Regions from separate parts of the Streptomyces sp. NPDC006326 genome, predicted to be linked through region 1. Evidence: riboswitches for the same ligand, from Rfam matches in the RefSeq annotation. Region 1 holds a riboswitch; the other holds the start of a gene.

Region 1 (5,867 bases):
GAATATCGGCCTTCCGCGTACTGCGTGCCGTACTGCCCGCGTTTTATGACTGGCACCGTTCTTTGCTGCTCCCCAGGAGGTGAGCCAGATGGCCATGCCGCTGCGACAGTCCATCAGGGTCGGGACCTATCTTCTCGAACAGAAGCTCCGCAAGCGTGAGAAGTTCCCGCTGATCGTCGAGCTGGAGCCGCTCTACGCCTGCAACCTGGCCTGCGAGGGGTGCGGGAAGATCCAGCACCCGGCCGGGGTGCTCAAGCAGCGCATGCCGGTCGCCCAGGCGGTCGGCGCCGTCCTGGAGTCCGGCGCGCCCATGGTGTCCATCGCGGGCGGCGAGCCCCTGATGCACCCGCAGATCGACGAGATCGTGCGGCAGTTGGTCGCGAGGCGCAAGTACGTCTTCCTCTGCACCAACGCGATGCTGCTCCGCAAGAAGATCGAGAAGTTCACCCCGTCCCCCTACTTCGCCTTCGCCGTCCACATCGACGGGCTGCGCGAGCGGCACGACGAGTCGGTGGCCAAGGAAGGCGTCTTCGACGAGGCGGTCGCCGCCATCAAGGAGGCGAAGAGGCGCGGCTTCCGCGTGACCACCAACTCCACCTTCTTCAACACGGACACCCCGCAGACCATCATCGAGGTGCTCAACTACCTCAACGACGACCTGAAGGTCGACGAGATGATGATCTCGCCCGCCTATGCCTACGAAAAGGCCCCCGACCAGGAGCACTTCCTGGGCGTCGAACAGACCCGGGAACTCTTCAGGAAGGCCTTCGCGGGCGGAAACCGGCGGCGGTGGCGGCTCAACCACTCGCCGCTCTTCCTGGACTTCCTGGAAGGCCGGGTCGATTTCCCCTGCACCGCCTGGGCCATTCCCAATTACTCCCTCTTCGGCTGGCAGCGCCCCTGCTACCTGATGAGCGACGACTACGTGCCCACGTACCGGGAACTGATCGAGGAAACCGACTGGAGCAAGTACGGCCGCGGAAAGGACCCGCGGTGCGCGAACTGCATGGCGCACTGCGGCTACGAGCCGACCGCCGTCCTCGCCACCATGGGCTCGCTCAAGGAATCCCTGCGCGCCGCCCGGGAGACGATCGCCGCCAACCGGGACGCGTCGGCATGAGCACCGGCCACCCGGGGGAGGGCGGCCGGGGCAAGGGCTTCGACCTCGGCGCCCTGCTGGCCGAGCGCGGCGCCGAGCGCTACGAGCTGCACGCACGCCACCTCAACCACCAGCTGCCGAGGATGCTGCACACCATCGGCTTCGACAAGGTCTACGAGCGGGCCGAGGGCGCCCACTTCTGGGACGCCGAGGGCAACGACTACCTCGACATGCTCGCCGGATTCGGGGTGATGGGGCTGGGCCGGCACCACCCGGTCGTCCGCCGGGCCCTGCACGACGTCCTCGACGCCCAGCTCGCCGACCTCACCCGCTTCGACTGCCAGCCGCTGCCCGGACTGCTGGCCGAGAAGCTGCTCACGTACAGCCCCCACCTGGACCGGGTCTTCTTCGGCAACAGCGGCACCGAGGCGGTGGAGACCGCCCTGAAGTTCGCCCGGTACGCCACGGGACGGCCCAGGATCCTCTACTGCGACCACGCCTTCCACGGGCTCACCACCGGCTCGCTCTCCGTCAACGGAGAGGCCGGCTTCCGGGACGGCTTCGCACCGCTGCTGCCCGACACGGCGATCGCGCTCGGCGACCTGGCCGCCCTGGAGCGGGAGCTGGCGCGCGGAGACGTCGCCGCCCTCGTGGTCGAGCCGGTCCAGGGCAAGGGCGTACTCGCCGCCCCGCCCGGTTTCCTGTCCGGCGCCCAGGCACTGCTGCGCCGGCACAAGGCGCTGCTGATCGCGGACGAGGTGCAGACCGGCCTCGGACGCACCGGTGATTTCTACGCCTACCAGCACGAGCCGGGCGTGGAGCCGGACCTGGTGTGCGTGGCGAAGGCGCTGTCGGGCGGCTACGTGCCGGTCGGCGCGACCCTGGGCAAGGACTGGATCTTCAAGAAGGTCTACTCGTCCATGGACCGGGTGCTCGTGCACTCCGCGAGCTTCGGTTCCAACGCCCAGGCGATGGCGGCCGGACTGGCGGTGCTCTCCGTCATGGAGGACGAGTCGGTGGTCGCCCGCGCCCGCGCGACGGGGGACCTGCTGCGCGGCCGCCTCACGGCGCTGGTGGGCGAGTACGAGCTGCTCCACGAGGTACGGGGGCGCGGCCTGATGATCGGCATCGAGTTCGGCCGCCCGGACTCGCTGGGCCTGCGCAGCCGGTGGACCATGCTCCAGGCGGCCCGCAAGGGGCTCTTCGCACAGATGGTCGTGGTGCCGCTGCTCCAGAAGCACCGGATCCTCACCCAGGTCTCGGGCGACCACATGGAGGTCATCAAGCTGATCCCGCCGCTGATCATCGACGAGGCGGACGTCGACCGCTTCGTCACCGCCTTCCGCGCGGTGATGGACGAGGCGCACGGGGGCGGCGGACTCATGTGGGACTTCGGCAGGACGCTGGTGAAGCAGGCCGTCGGCAACCGCTGACGGCGTCCCGCCCGCCCCGCTGGGGCGGGCGGGGCCGGTCTCACAGGCCCTGGTCGAGCAGCTGCTCGCGCAGCCGGGCGAGGGTCGCGGGAGTGAGCCGGAGGCCCTCGGCCAGGTAGCGGTCGAGGCCGCCCCAGTGGTCGTCGATGGTGTCGAAGGCGGCGGTGAGGTATTCCGCGCGGGCGTCGAAGAGCGGGGCGAGCAGCTCCAGCACCTCGGGGGAGCGGGCCTCGGACGGCTCGCCGGTGCGGCGCATCCGGTAGCGGCGGTGCGGGGCGTTCGACTCCAGGTAGTCCGCGGTGATCGCCTCGCGCTCGACGCCCAGCGCGAGCAGCGTGACGGCGATCGACAGGCCGGCGCGGTCCTTGCCGGCCGCGCAGTGCATGAGGGCCGGGACGCTGTCCTCGGCGAGGGCGTGCACGACCCGGCTGTGCTCGGCGGTGCGGTTGCGGATCATAGAGCGGTAGGAGGCGGTCATCCGGGCGGCGGCCTTCCCCTCGCCGAGGAGCGCGCGGAGCTGGTCGATCCCGCCCTCGCGGACGATCGTCCAGAACTCCCGTCCGTCGGCCGGATCGGACAGGGGGATGTTGACGTTGCGGACGCCCGGCAGGTCGACGTCGAGGCCCTCCAGGGCATGGTCCGCGTCGTTGCGGAAGTCGAAGACGGTGTGCAGGCCCAGCGCGGCGAGGAATTCCGTATCTTTTTCGGTGGCATGTGCCAGATGTCCGCTTCGGAACAGTCGTCCCGTCCTGACCCTGCGCCCGTCGGTGGTCGGCAGGCCGCCCACGTCACGGAAGTTGCGTACTCCGACCAGCTCCGGCTCCACCGGTGGGGTGTGGTGTATCTGCTGGGTCACGGAATTCTCCTCCGTATCGTCGCGGATGTCCGAATTTGGACCACTTGGCCACAACTTGCCTGCCCGGAAGGGTGGATCGCGTCCCCGCCCGTGAGCCAGATCATACGGTGACCGTGCGTGCCTGATCGCGGAACTCGAATTGCCTTGTGGAGGGGGCCGTTGTCCCCGCGGAATGGACACAGGGTGACCGGAATTCCGCCGATGCCCGACTTCCGGGAAAGTGTTGGGTAATTCGTGGCTTGTTCCGCGCGGTGCGGCTGGATTACGTTCGCCACCGATCCGGATGGACCGCCGAATCCTGCCGCCATCCGGGAACCGCACCCGACTATTCACGCGCGCGGCAGGAGCGGGGGAACCAGGTAAGACGCTGCTCCGGATCCTTCTTCCGGACGGCTCGGGGTGAAGCCGTACAGGTGCTGTTCCTGTCCGGCCGGACATCTCCAGTCCGAACCCGACAGCTCACCTCGCAGGCGACGGAGAGGAAATCGCCATGCCTGCAAAGGGTAAGCACCGCCGTCCCAAGTCCCGCTCCCTCGCGCGTGGTTTCGCCGTTGCCGGCACCGGCGGCGCGGCCCTCGCCCTGCCGCTGATCGGAGCCGCAGGCGCCCAGGCGGCCGGCGCCCCGGCCGCGGCTCCCGTCACGGCCCCCGTGCAGGCCCCCCAGGCTCCGGCCGCCCTCCAGGCCGCCCCCGCCGCCGCTCCGGCCGTCTACACCGTGGTGCCCGGCGACTGCCTCTCCGAGATCGCGGCCGAGCGCCACCTCTCGGGCGGCTGGCAGCAGCTGTACGCCGACAACCGCGAGGCCGTCGGCGCCGACCCGTCCCTGATCCACCCCGGCCTCAAGCTGACCCTCGGCGCCCGGGCCGGGGCCGCCCCGCAGGCCTCCGCCCGGGAGCAGGCACCCGCCCGGCCGCAGGCGCCGGCCGAGAAGCAGGCGCCGGCCGAGAAGCAGGCCCCTGCGCCCAAGGGGAAGGCCCCGGCCCCGCAGGCCGCGGCCGAGGCCGCGCCCGCGCCCGCCGCGAAGAGCCGGACGGTCACCGCCGCCGGCTTCGTCGCCCCCGTCGGCGGCGGCGGGATCTCCACCCAGTACAAGACGCCCGGCGCCATGTGGTCCAGCGGCTACCACACCGGTGTCGACTTCGTCGCGAGCTCCGGCACCTCCGTCAAGGCGGTCGGCGCCGGCACTGTGGTCTCCGCCGGATGGGGCGGCGCGTACGGCAACGAGGTCGTCATCCGGCACGAGGACGGCAAGTACTCCCAGTACGGCCACCTGTCGCAGCTGTCCGTCTCGGTCGGCCAGAGCGTGGCCGCGGGCCGGCAGATCGGCCTCTCCGGCTCCACCGGCAACTCGACCGGTCCGCACCTGCACTTCGAGATCCGCACCGGCCCGTCCTACGGCTCGGACATCGACCCGCTGGCCTACCTCCGCTCCAAGGGCGTGAGCATCTGACACCACCCGCAGCCGCGGAGGCGTCCAGACCCGCGTGAGGCCGGGGCCCGAGGGGGGTCCCGGCCTCACGCGCTGTTATTCCGTACCCGCCCCGTGGTACAAATCACGGTCCGTCAACCCCTGCCTACGGTGGCGTAGGTCACGTGCCGGGGTGAAGGATAAGGCCTCGTGGCAGCGACGACGACGACACTCAAGACCATCGGCTCGTACGCGGCGATCGGGGACAGCTTCACCGAGGGCGTGGGGGATCCGGGACCCGGGGGGAGCTTTGTCGGCTGGGCGGACCGGCTGGCCGTACTCCTGGCCGATCAGCGCGAGGAACACGACTTCCGGTACGCGAACCTGGCCGTGCGAGGACGCCTCCTCGACCAGATCGTGGCCGAACAGGTGCCCAGGGCCAAGGAACTCGCCCCGGACCTGGTGAGTTTCTGCGCGGGCGGCAACGACATCATCCGACCCGGCAGCGACCCGGACGCGGTGGCGGAGCGCTTCGAGGCAGCCGTCGCCGACCTGACCGGAGCGGTCGGGCTGGTGATGATCACCACGGGCTTCGACACCCGTGGCGTGCCGGTCCTCAAGCACCTGCGGGGCAAGGTGGCGACGTACAGCGCCCACGTGCGCGCCATCGCCGACCGGTACGGGTGCCCGGTGCTCGACCTCTGGTCGCTGAGGTCCGTCCAGGACCGGCGGGCTTGGGACGACGACCGGCTGCACCTCTCGCCCGAGGGGCACACCCGGGTCGCGCTGCGCGCCGCCCAGGTGCTGGGGCTGGAGGTGCCGGCCGACCCCGACCAGCCGTGGCCGCCCCAACAGCCGCGCGGCTCGGTGGACGTGACCCGGGACAACATCCTCTGGGCGCGGGAGCACCTGGTCCCCTGGATCGGCCGACGGCTGCGCGGGGAGTCCTCCGGCGACCACGTGGAGGCGAAGCGCCCCGACCTGCTGCCGCTGTAGGCGCCGGTCCGGGTGCCGCCGCAGTGCCGGTGGTCGCCGGTGCGGCGCGAGGAGCCGGAGGGAAGGGAGCGCGGA
Region 2 (5,867 bases), on a different contig from region 1:
CCACTCCGGCAGCATGGCCAGGGCCTCGTCGCCGAACGGGTTCACCCCGGGGCCGGCGGCCAGCGAGTGGCCCACCAGCACGTGCAGGCACTTCACCCGGTCCGGCATCCCGCCGGCGCTCGGGAAGCCCTGGAGCACCTCGATGGCGTCACGGCGCCGGATGTAGTCCTCGTGCGCGGCCCGGTAGGCGGCGGCGAGCTCGGGGTCCTCGGCGAGCCGGGCCTGCATCTCCTTCATCACGCCGTTGGCCTCCAGCGTGCCGATCGCGGAGGCCGCGCGCGGGCACGTCAGGTAGTACAGCGTCGGGAAGGGCGTGCCGTCGGGCAGCCGGGGGGCGGTCTCCACCACGTCCGGCTGGCCGCACGGGCAGCGGTGGGCGATGGCGCGCAGCCCGCGCGGCGGGCGGCCGAGCTGCTGCTCGAACGCCTCGATGTCCGCGTCGGTCGGCTCGGTCCGGTCGGTCTGGGGCGGGGGCGTCTGCATGCCTGGAGGAAGTCTCTTCGTTCTCGTGGATGGGTGCTGGTACTGCTCGCCGGTGGTGCTGCCTGGTACTGCCGGGACGGCCGGCTGCCGCTCAGTCCCCGGGACGGTCGGCCTTGTCGACGCCGTCCCAGACGTTGGAGTACCAGGGCCGGTCGGAGCCGGCCTGTCCGCTGCGGTGCCGCTCGGCGGCCTCGGCCCCGGGGTCGGTCATGATGTAGCTGATCTCGCCCGGGCGTACGAAGTGCAGGTGTTTGCGGGCCTGCTGCTCCGCGTATGCGTTGTCCTGCCAGCGGGCCTTCTCGTCGCGGAGGCGTTCGAGGCGCCGGCTCGCCGCCTCGGCCGCCCGCCGCTGCTCCGCGATCTCCGAGCGCTGGGAGACGTACTGGCGCATCGGATAGGCGAGGGCGACGACCAGCGTACAGAGGACGAGCACGAGGAGCGCGGCCCGGCCGGTCAGCCGGCTGCGCCGCACCTGACGGCGGCTCTGGGAGCGGTAGACGTGCGCGGCGGTCCGCTCGCCGAGCTGCTTGAGCCTGGTCGCGGTGGAGAAGGTGGAGAACCGATCCCGGTTCCCGGCCATGGTCCCGCCTCCCCTGTGCACGCACTACGCAATACGTCCCCGCACACGGTACGGGACCGAGTGCGGGGACGTACGGAGGCGAGGGCGCAATTAGCCCTTGAAGCGCGGGAACGCGCTGCGGCCCGCGTACACGGCGGCGTCGTCGAGGATCTCCTCGATGCGCAGCAGCTGGTTGTACTTGGCGACGCGGTCCGAGCGGGCCGGGGCGCCGGTCTTGATCTGGCCGCAGTTCACGGCGACGGCGAGGTCGGCGATGGTGACGTCCTCGGTCTCGCCGGAGCGGTGCGACATCATGCACTTGAAGCCGTTGCGCTGGGCCATCTCGACGGCGTCGAGGGTCTCGGTCAGCGAACCGATCTGGTTCACCTTGACGAGCAGGGCGTTGGCGGAGCCCTCCTCGATACCACGGGCCAGGCGCTCCGGGTTGGTGACGAACAGGTCGTCACCGACGATCTGGACCTTGGCGCCCAGGCGGTCGGTGATGGTCTTCCAGCCGGCCCAGTCGTCCTCGAACAGCGGGTCCTCGATGGAGACCAGCGGGTACGCCTCGACGAGCTCGGCGTAGTAGTCGGTCATCTCGGCGGCCGAGCGGGACTGGCCCTCGAACTCGTACTTGCCGTCCTTGTAGAACTCGGACGCGGCGACGTCGAGCGCGAGCGCGATGTCCTTGCCCGGGGTGTAGCCGGCCTGCTTGATGGCCTCGATGATGAGGTCGAGCGCGGCGCGGTTGGACTCCAGGTTCGGGGCGAAGCCGCCCTCGTCGCCCAGGCCGGTGGACAGGCCCTTGGTGTGGAGGACCTTCTTGAGGGTGTGGTAGACCTCCGCGCCCCAGCGCAGCGCCTCGGAGAAGGACTCCGCGCCGATCGGGGCGATCATGAACTCCTGGATGTCCACGTTGGAGTCGGCGTGCGACCCACCGTTGAGGATGTTCATCATCGGAACGGGCAGCAGGTGCGCGTTCGGGCCGCCGAGGTAGCGGAAGAGGGGGAGGTCGGAGGCCTCGGACGCGGCGTGCGCGACGGCGAGGGAGACGCCGAGGATGGCGTTGGCGCCGAGCGAGCCCTTGTTGTCGGTGGCGTCCAGGTCGAACATGGCCTGGTCGATCAGCCGCTGCTCGGTGGCGTCGTAGCCGACGAGCTCCGGGCCGATCTGCTCGATGACCGCGAGGACGGCCTTCTCGACACCCTTGCCCATGTAGCGGTTGGGGTCACCGTCGCGGAGCTCGATGGCCTCGAAGGCACCGGTGGAGGCGCCGGACGGGACGGCAGCACGGCCGGTGCTGCCGTCGTCGAGGCCCACCTCGACCTCGACCGTGGGGTTGCCTCGGGAGTCCAGGATTTCCCGGGCTACGACGACGTCGATGGACGGCACGAGCATCTCCTTCTGGGATGTGACGCTGGATGTGCGGTGGCGGTGAGCCGGTGGACGGCCCTGCCGACTAGAGCCTAACCGGCTCCGGGCACTGGGCCGCCCGACCGCCCGGCTCCTGGGACGAAAAAGGGCCCGAATACCCCTCTTCCGGGACATAGGGACCCTGGTCAAGGCCTTGATCACGCCCGCTCCCGCGGCCGTGGACCTGCACGCGCCGCCGCCCGGCGCGTGCGGAGACGCGCCGGGCGGCAGGGAGTGCGTGCGGGGGGGTCAGGCGAGCTTCAGCTTCTGCCCCGGGAAGATCAGGTCGGCGTCCTTGACGGTGTCCTTGTTCAGCTCGAAGAGCTTCTCCCAGCCGCCCTTGACGCCGTTGGCCTCGGCGATGGTGCTGAGGGTGTCGCCGGTCTTGACCTCGTACGAGCCGTTGCCGGCCGGCGCGGGGGCCGGGGCCTCGGAGCGCTCGGAGCGGGTGGTCGGCGCCTCGGCGCGCTTGGGCTCCGTCTTCTTCGGCTCGGTCTTCTTCGGCTGCGTCTTCTGCGGCTGGGTCTTCTGCTCCGTCTTCTTCGGGGTGTCGGTGGCACCACCGGTGTAGGAGGAGTTCGACAGGCCGACGCCGCAGGACGGCCAGGCGCCCTTGCCCTGGCCCTTGAGGACCTTCTCGGCGATGGCTATCTGCTGGGCCTTGGAGGCCTGGTTGGCCTGCGCGGCGTACGCCTTGCCGCCGTACGCGGCCCAGGTGGAGGACGAGAACTGCAGGCCGCCGTAGTAGCCGTTGCCCGTGTTGATGGCCCAGTTGCCGCCGGACTCGCACTGCGCGACGCGGTCCCACTCGGAGGCGGTCGCGGCGCTGGCCGAGCCGGCCGCCATCAGGGGTGCCGCGACGGCGACGCCGGTGACGCCGGCGAGCGTGACGATGCGAGCGGCCTTGGAGGCGCGGCGGTGCTTGCCCTTGCCGGAAAGCAGCATGGAGTTCTCCTCACCGACGCCTGCGAGGTGAGCTGTCGGGTTCGGGCCGATGGTGCCCGGCCGCGCGGCTGGCGCGCGGCTTCACCCCAAGCCGTTCCTGACCATCTCTCAATGGCCGGGCCCGGCACTTACCTTGGGTCCCCCGCTCCTGCCTTCGGCGCTTGACGCGACGACTGTTCCCTCCGTCCGCCGGCAGGATTCGGCGATGCGGTCGAAGGGGCCCGCGGTGGCGGGCGGTTCAGAAGGTAGACAGGTCCCTCCCCGATGTTCAACGCGCGACATCGGGGAGAAACGGCCCCTACTTGCGTCCCTCTTAGGGGTGTTTGCGCAGGTGAGGACGGGGTTTGCGGAAGGCGCAGGGCGTGACACGCCAGTTGACCGGAAGAGACACATGTCTCACTTGCCGATTACGGACATTCAGCGCCTTCCGGGCGCCCGAACTGCCCCTATTGCTGGGTTAGATCCAGATTCTGCCCGGGCGTGATCAGGTTGGCGTCCTCGCCGATGACCTGCTCATTGGCCTGGTAGAGCGCGCTCCACCCGCCCTTGACCCCCTTGGCAACCGCGATGGTGGCCAGGCTGTCGCCCGACTTGACGGTGTACGTGGGCTCCGACGCGGCGTCAGAAGGGGCCGGGGTCTCCTGCGCGGGCGCACCACGGTGCTTGCCGGTGGCCCCGGCATCCCCGGTGGCCGCCGGGTCGCCGGGGGCGCCCGGGGCGGTGGGGGCCGCGGGGGCGGTCGGGTCGGCCGGAACGGGCGCCGAGGGGTTCGCCGGATCGGCCGGCGACACCGGGGCGGTCGGGTCGGCCGGGAGGGTCGGCGTCGGGGGCGTCGGCGTGGGGACCGGGGTGGTCGTCGGGTCTCCGGGGAACACCGGGATCGTGGCCGGGTCGTCCGGGGCGGGCATGACGGGCAGTCCGCTGGAGGGCGCGAGCGGCGCCGCGGGGAGCGTGAACGAGGGGTCCGGGGTCGGGGTCGGGGCCCCGAAGTCCTTGGCGGGCGCGCCGGAACCGCCGGCCGGGACGGAATCGTCCGGGCGCGAGGGGGTGGGGGCGATCGGCCCGTGGGTGCCGGGCGTACCCGGGTCCACCGCGGCGGCGGGCGCCTCCTGGGTCAGCCCGGCCCCGGCGGCGCACAGCGGCCAGGCTCCGGGGCCCTGGGAGGCCAGCACCTGCTCGGCGACGGCGATCTGCTGGGAACGGCTGGCGAGGTCGGGGCGCTCGGCGTAGGTGAGGCCGCCCGCGTTGTTCCACTGCTCCTGGGTGAACTGGAGTCCGCCGTAAGCACCGCTGCCCGAGTTGGCGCTCCAGGAGCCGCCACTCTCGCACTCTGCGACCTTGTCCCACGTGGAGGCGTCCGCCGCGCTCGCGCCGGTGGCGGCGAGCAGGGGCAGGGCCAACGCGGAGCCGGTGACTCCGGCGGTGACGACAATCGCGGGCACCTGGCGGGGGCGTCTGTGGCGGCCGTTCCCGGAACGCATGAGCTGCACCTTTCGCATAACGGCTGGGTAACGGCAGAACCTAGCGGCCTTCTCACGATTGTCACAAGTTCGGTCGGAAACTGACTTCCGATCAGTTCGCGTTCACTCGTTCCGGGGTGTGAAGCGAACGGGAAGAGTGCGCAGGCCACGCATGATCAGTCCGCCGCGCCAGCGCAGCTCCGTTGACGGAACGGCGAGTTCCAGATCCGGCAGACGCGTGAGCAAAGTCGCAAGCGCGGTCTGTCCTTCGAGTCGCGCGAGCGGAGCGCCCAGGCAGTAGTGGATGCCGTGCCCGTAACCGAGGTGCTGATTGTCACTCCGGGCGAGGTCCAGGGTGTCCGGATCGGCGAACCGCCCGGGGTCCCGGTCGGCGGCCGCGAGGACGACCAGGACCGGGTCGCCGGCCTCGACGTCCTGCCCGCCGAGGGTCAGCGGCTCGGTGGCGAACCGCCAGGTGGCCAGCTCCACGGGGCCGTCGTAGCGCAGCAGCTCCTCCACGCCGGTCTCCAGCAGGGACCGCTCCCCGGCGGCGAGCGAGGCCTGCAGGCGCACGCGCTGGTCCGGGTTCATGAAGAGGGAGTGGACGCCGTTGCCGATGAGGTTGACAGTGGTCTCGAACCCGGCGAAGAGCAGGATGAAGGCCATGGCGGTGGCCTCGGCCTCGGTCAGGTGGTCGCCGTGGTCGCTCGCCCGGATCAGATCCGAAATGAGGTCATGGCCCAGATCATCCCTTTTGCGGTGGATGAGTTCGCCGAGATAGGTCCGCATCTGCTTCACGGACCGGGCGACCCCGCCGCGCGGGCCGCCGCCGTGGCGGATCATCATCCCCGCCCAGTCGCGGAAGTCGTCCTGGTCCTCGCGCGGGACGCCGAGCATCTCGCAGATGGCGTAGATGGGCAGCGGGAAGGCGAACTCGTGGATCAGGTCCGCCTCGCCCCGGCCGGCGAACCGGTCGATGAGGTGGTCGGTCAGCTCCTGCACGCGCG

Evidence for each region. A riboswitch is a leader RNA that binds a small molecule or an ion and turns the genes downstream of it on or off. The one in region 1 is predicted to bind cyclic di-AMP.
Region 2: it holds a riboswitch for cyclic di-AMP, as region 1 does, so the genes downstream of both, ABZ128_RS26720 (transglycosylase family protein) here and ABZ128_RS15085 (peptidoglycan DD-metalloendopeptidase family protein) in region 1, are expected to answer to the same signal.

What each region holds. Positions count from the first base shown of each region.
Region 1 is NZ_JBEXRC010000016.1:30,870-36,736, forward strand. Features, by position in the region: gene ABZ128_RS15065 (1-hydroxy-2-methyl-2-butenyl 4-diphosphate reductase) at 1-83, shown strand, start outside; gene hpnH (adenosyl-hopene transferase HpnH) at 89-1,120, shown strand; gene ABZ128_RS15075 (aspartate aminotransferase family protein) at 1,117-2,532, shown strand; gene ABZ128_RS15080 (tyrosine-protein phosphatase) at 2,573-3,388, opposite strand; cyclic di-AMP (ydaO/yuaA leader) riboswitch at 3,668-3,874, shown strand; gene ABZ128_RS15085 (peptidoglycan DD-metalloendopeptidase family protein) at 3,879-4,838, shown strand; gene ABZ128_RS15090 (SGNH/GDSL hydrolase family protein) at 5,007-5,792, shown strand.
Region 2 is NZ_JBEXRC010000040.1:49,140-55,006, forward strand. Features, by position in the region: gene ABZ128_RS26705 (DUF501 domain-containing protein) at 1-483, opposite strand, end outside; gene ABZ128_RS26710 (septum formation initiator family protein) at 575-1,063, opposite strand; gene eno (phosphopyruvate hydratase) at 1,154-2,440, opposite strand; gene ABZ128_RS26720 (transglycosylase family protein) at 2,705-3,400, opposite strand; cyclic di-AMP (ydaO/yuaA leader) riboswitch at 3,403-3,570, opposite strand; gene ABZ128_RS26725 (transglycosylase family protein) at 3,847-4,881, opposite strand; gene ABZ128_RS26730 (cytochrome P450) at 4,984-5,867, opposite strand, start outside.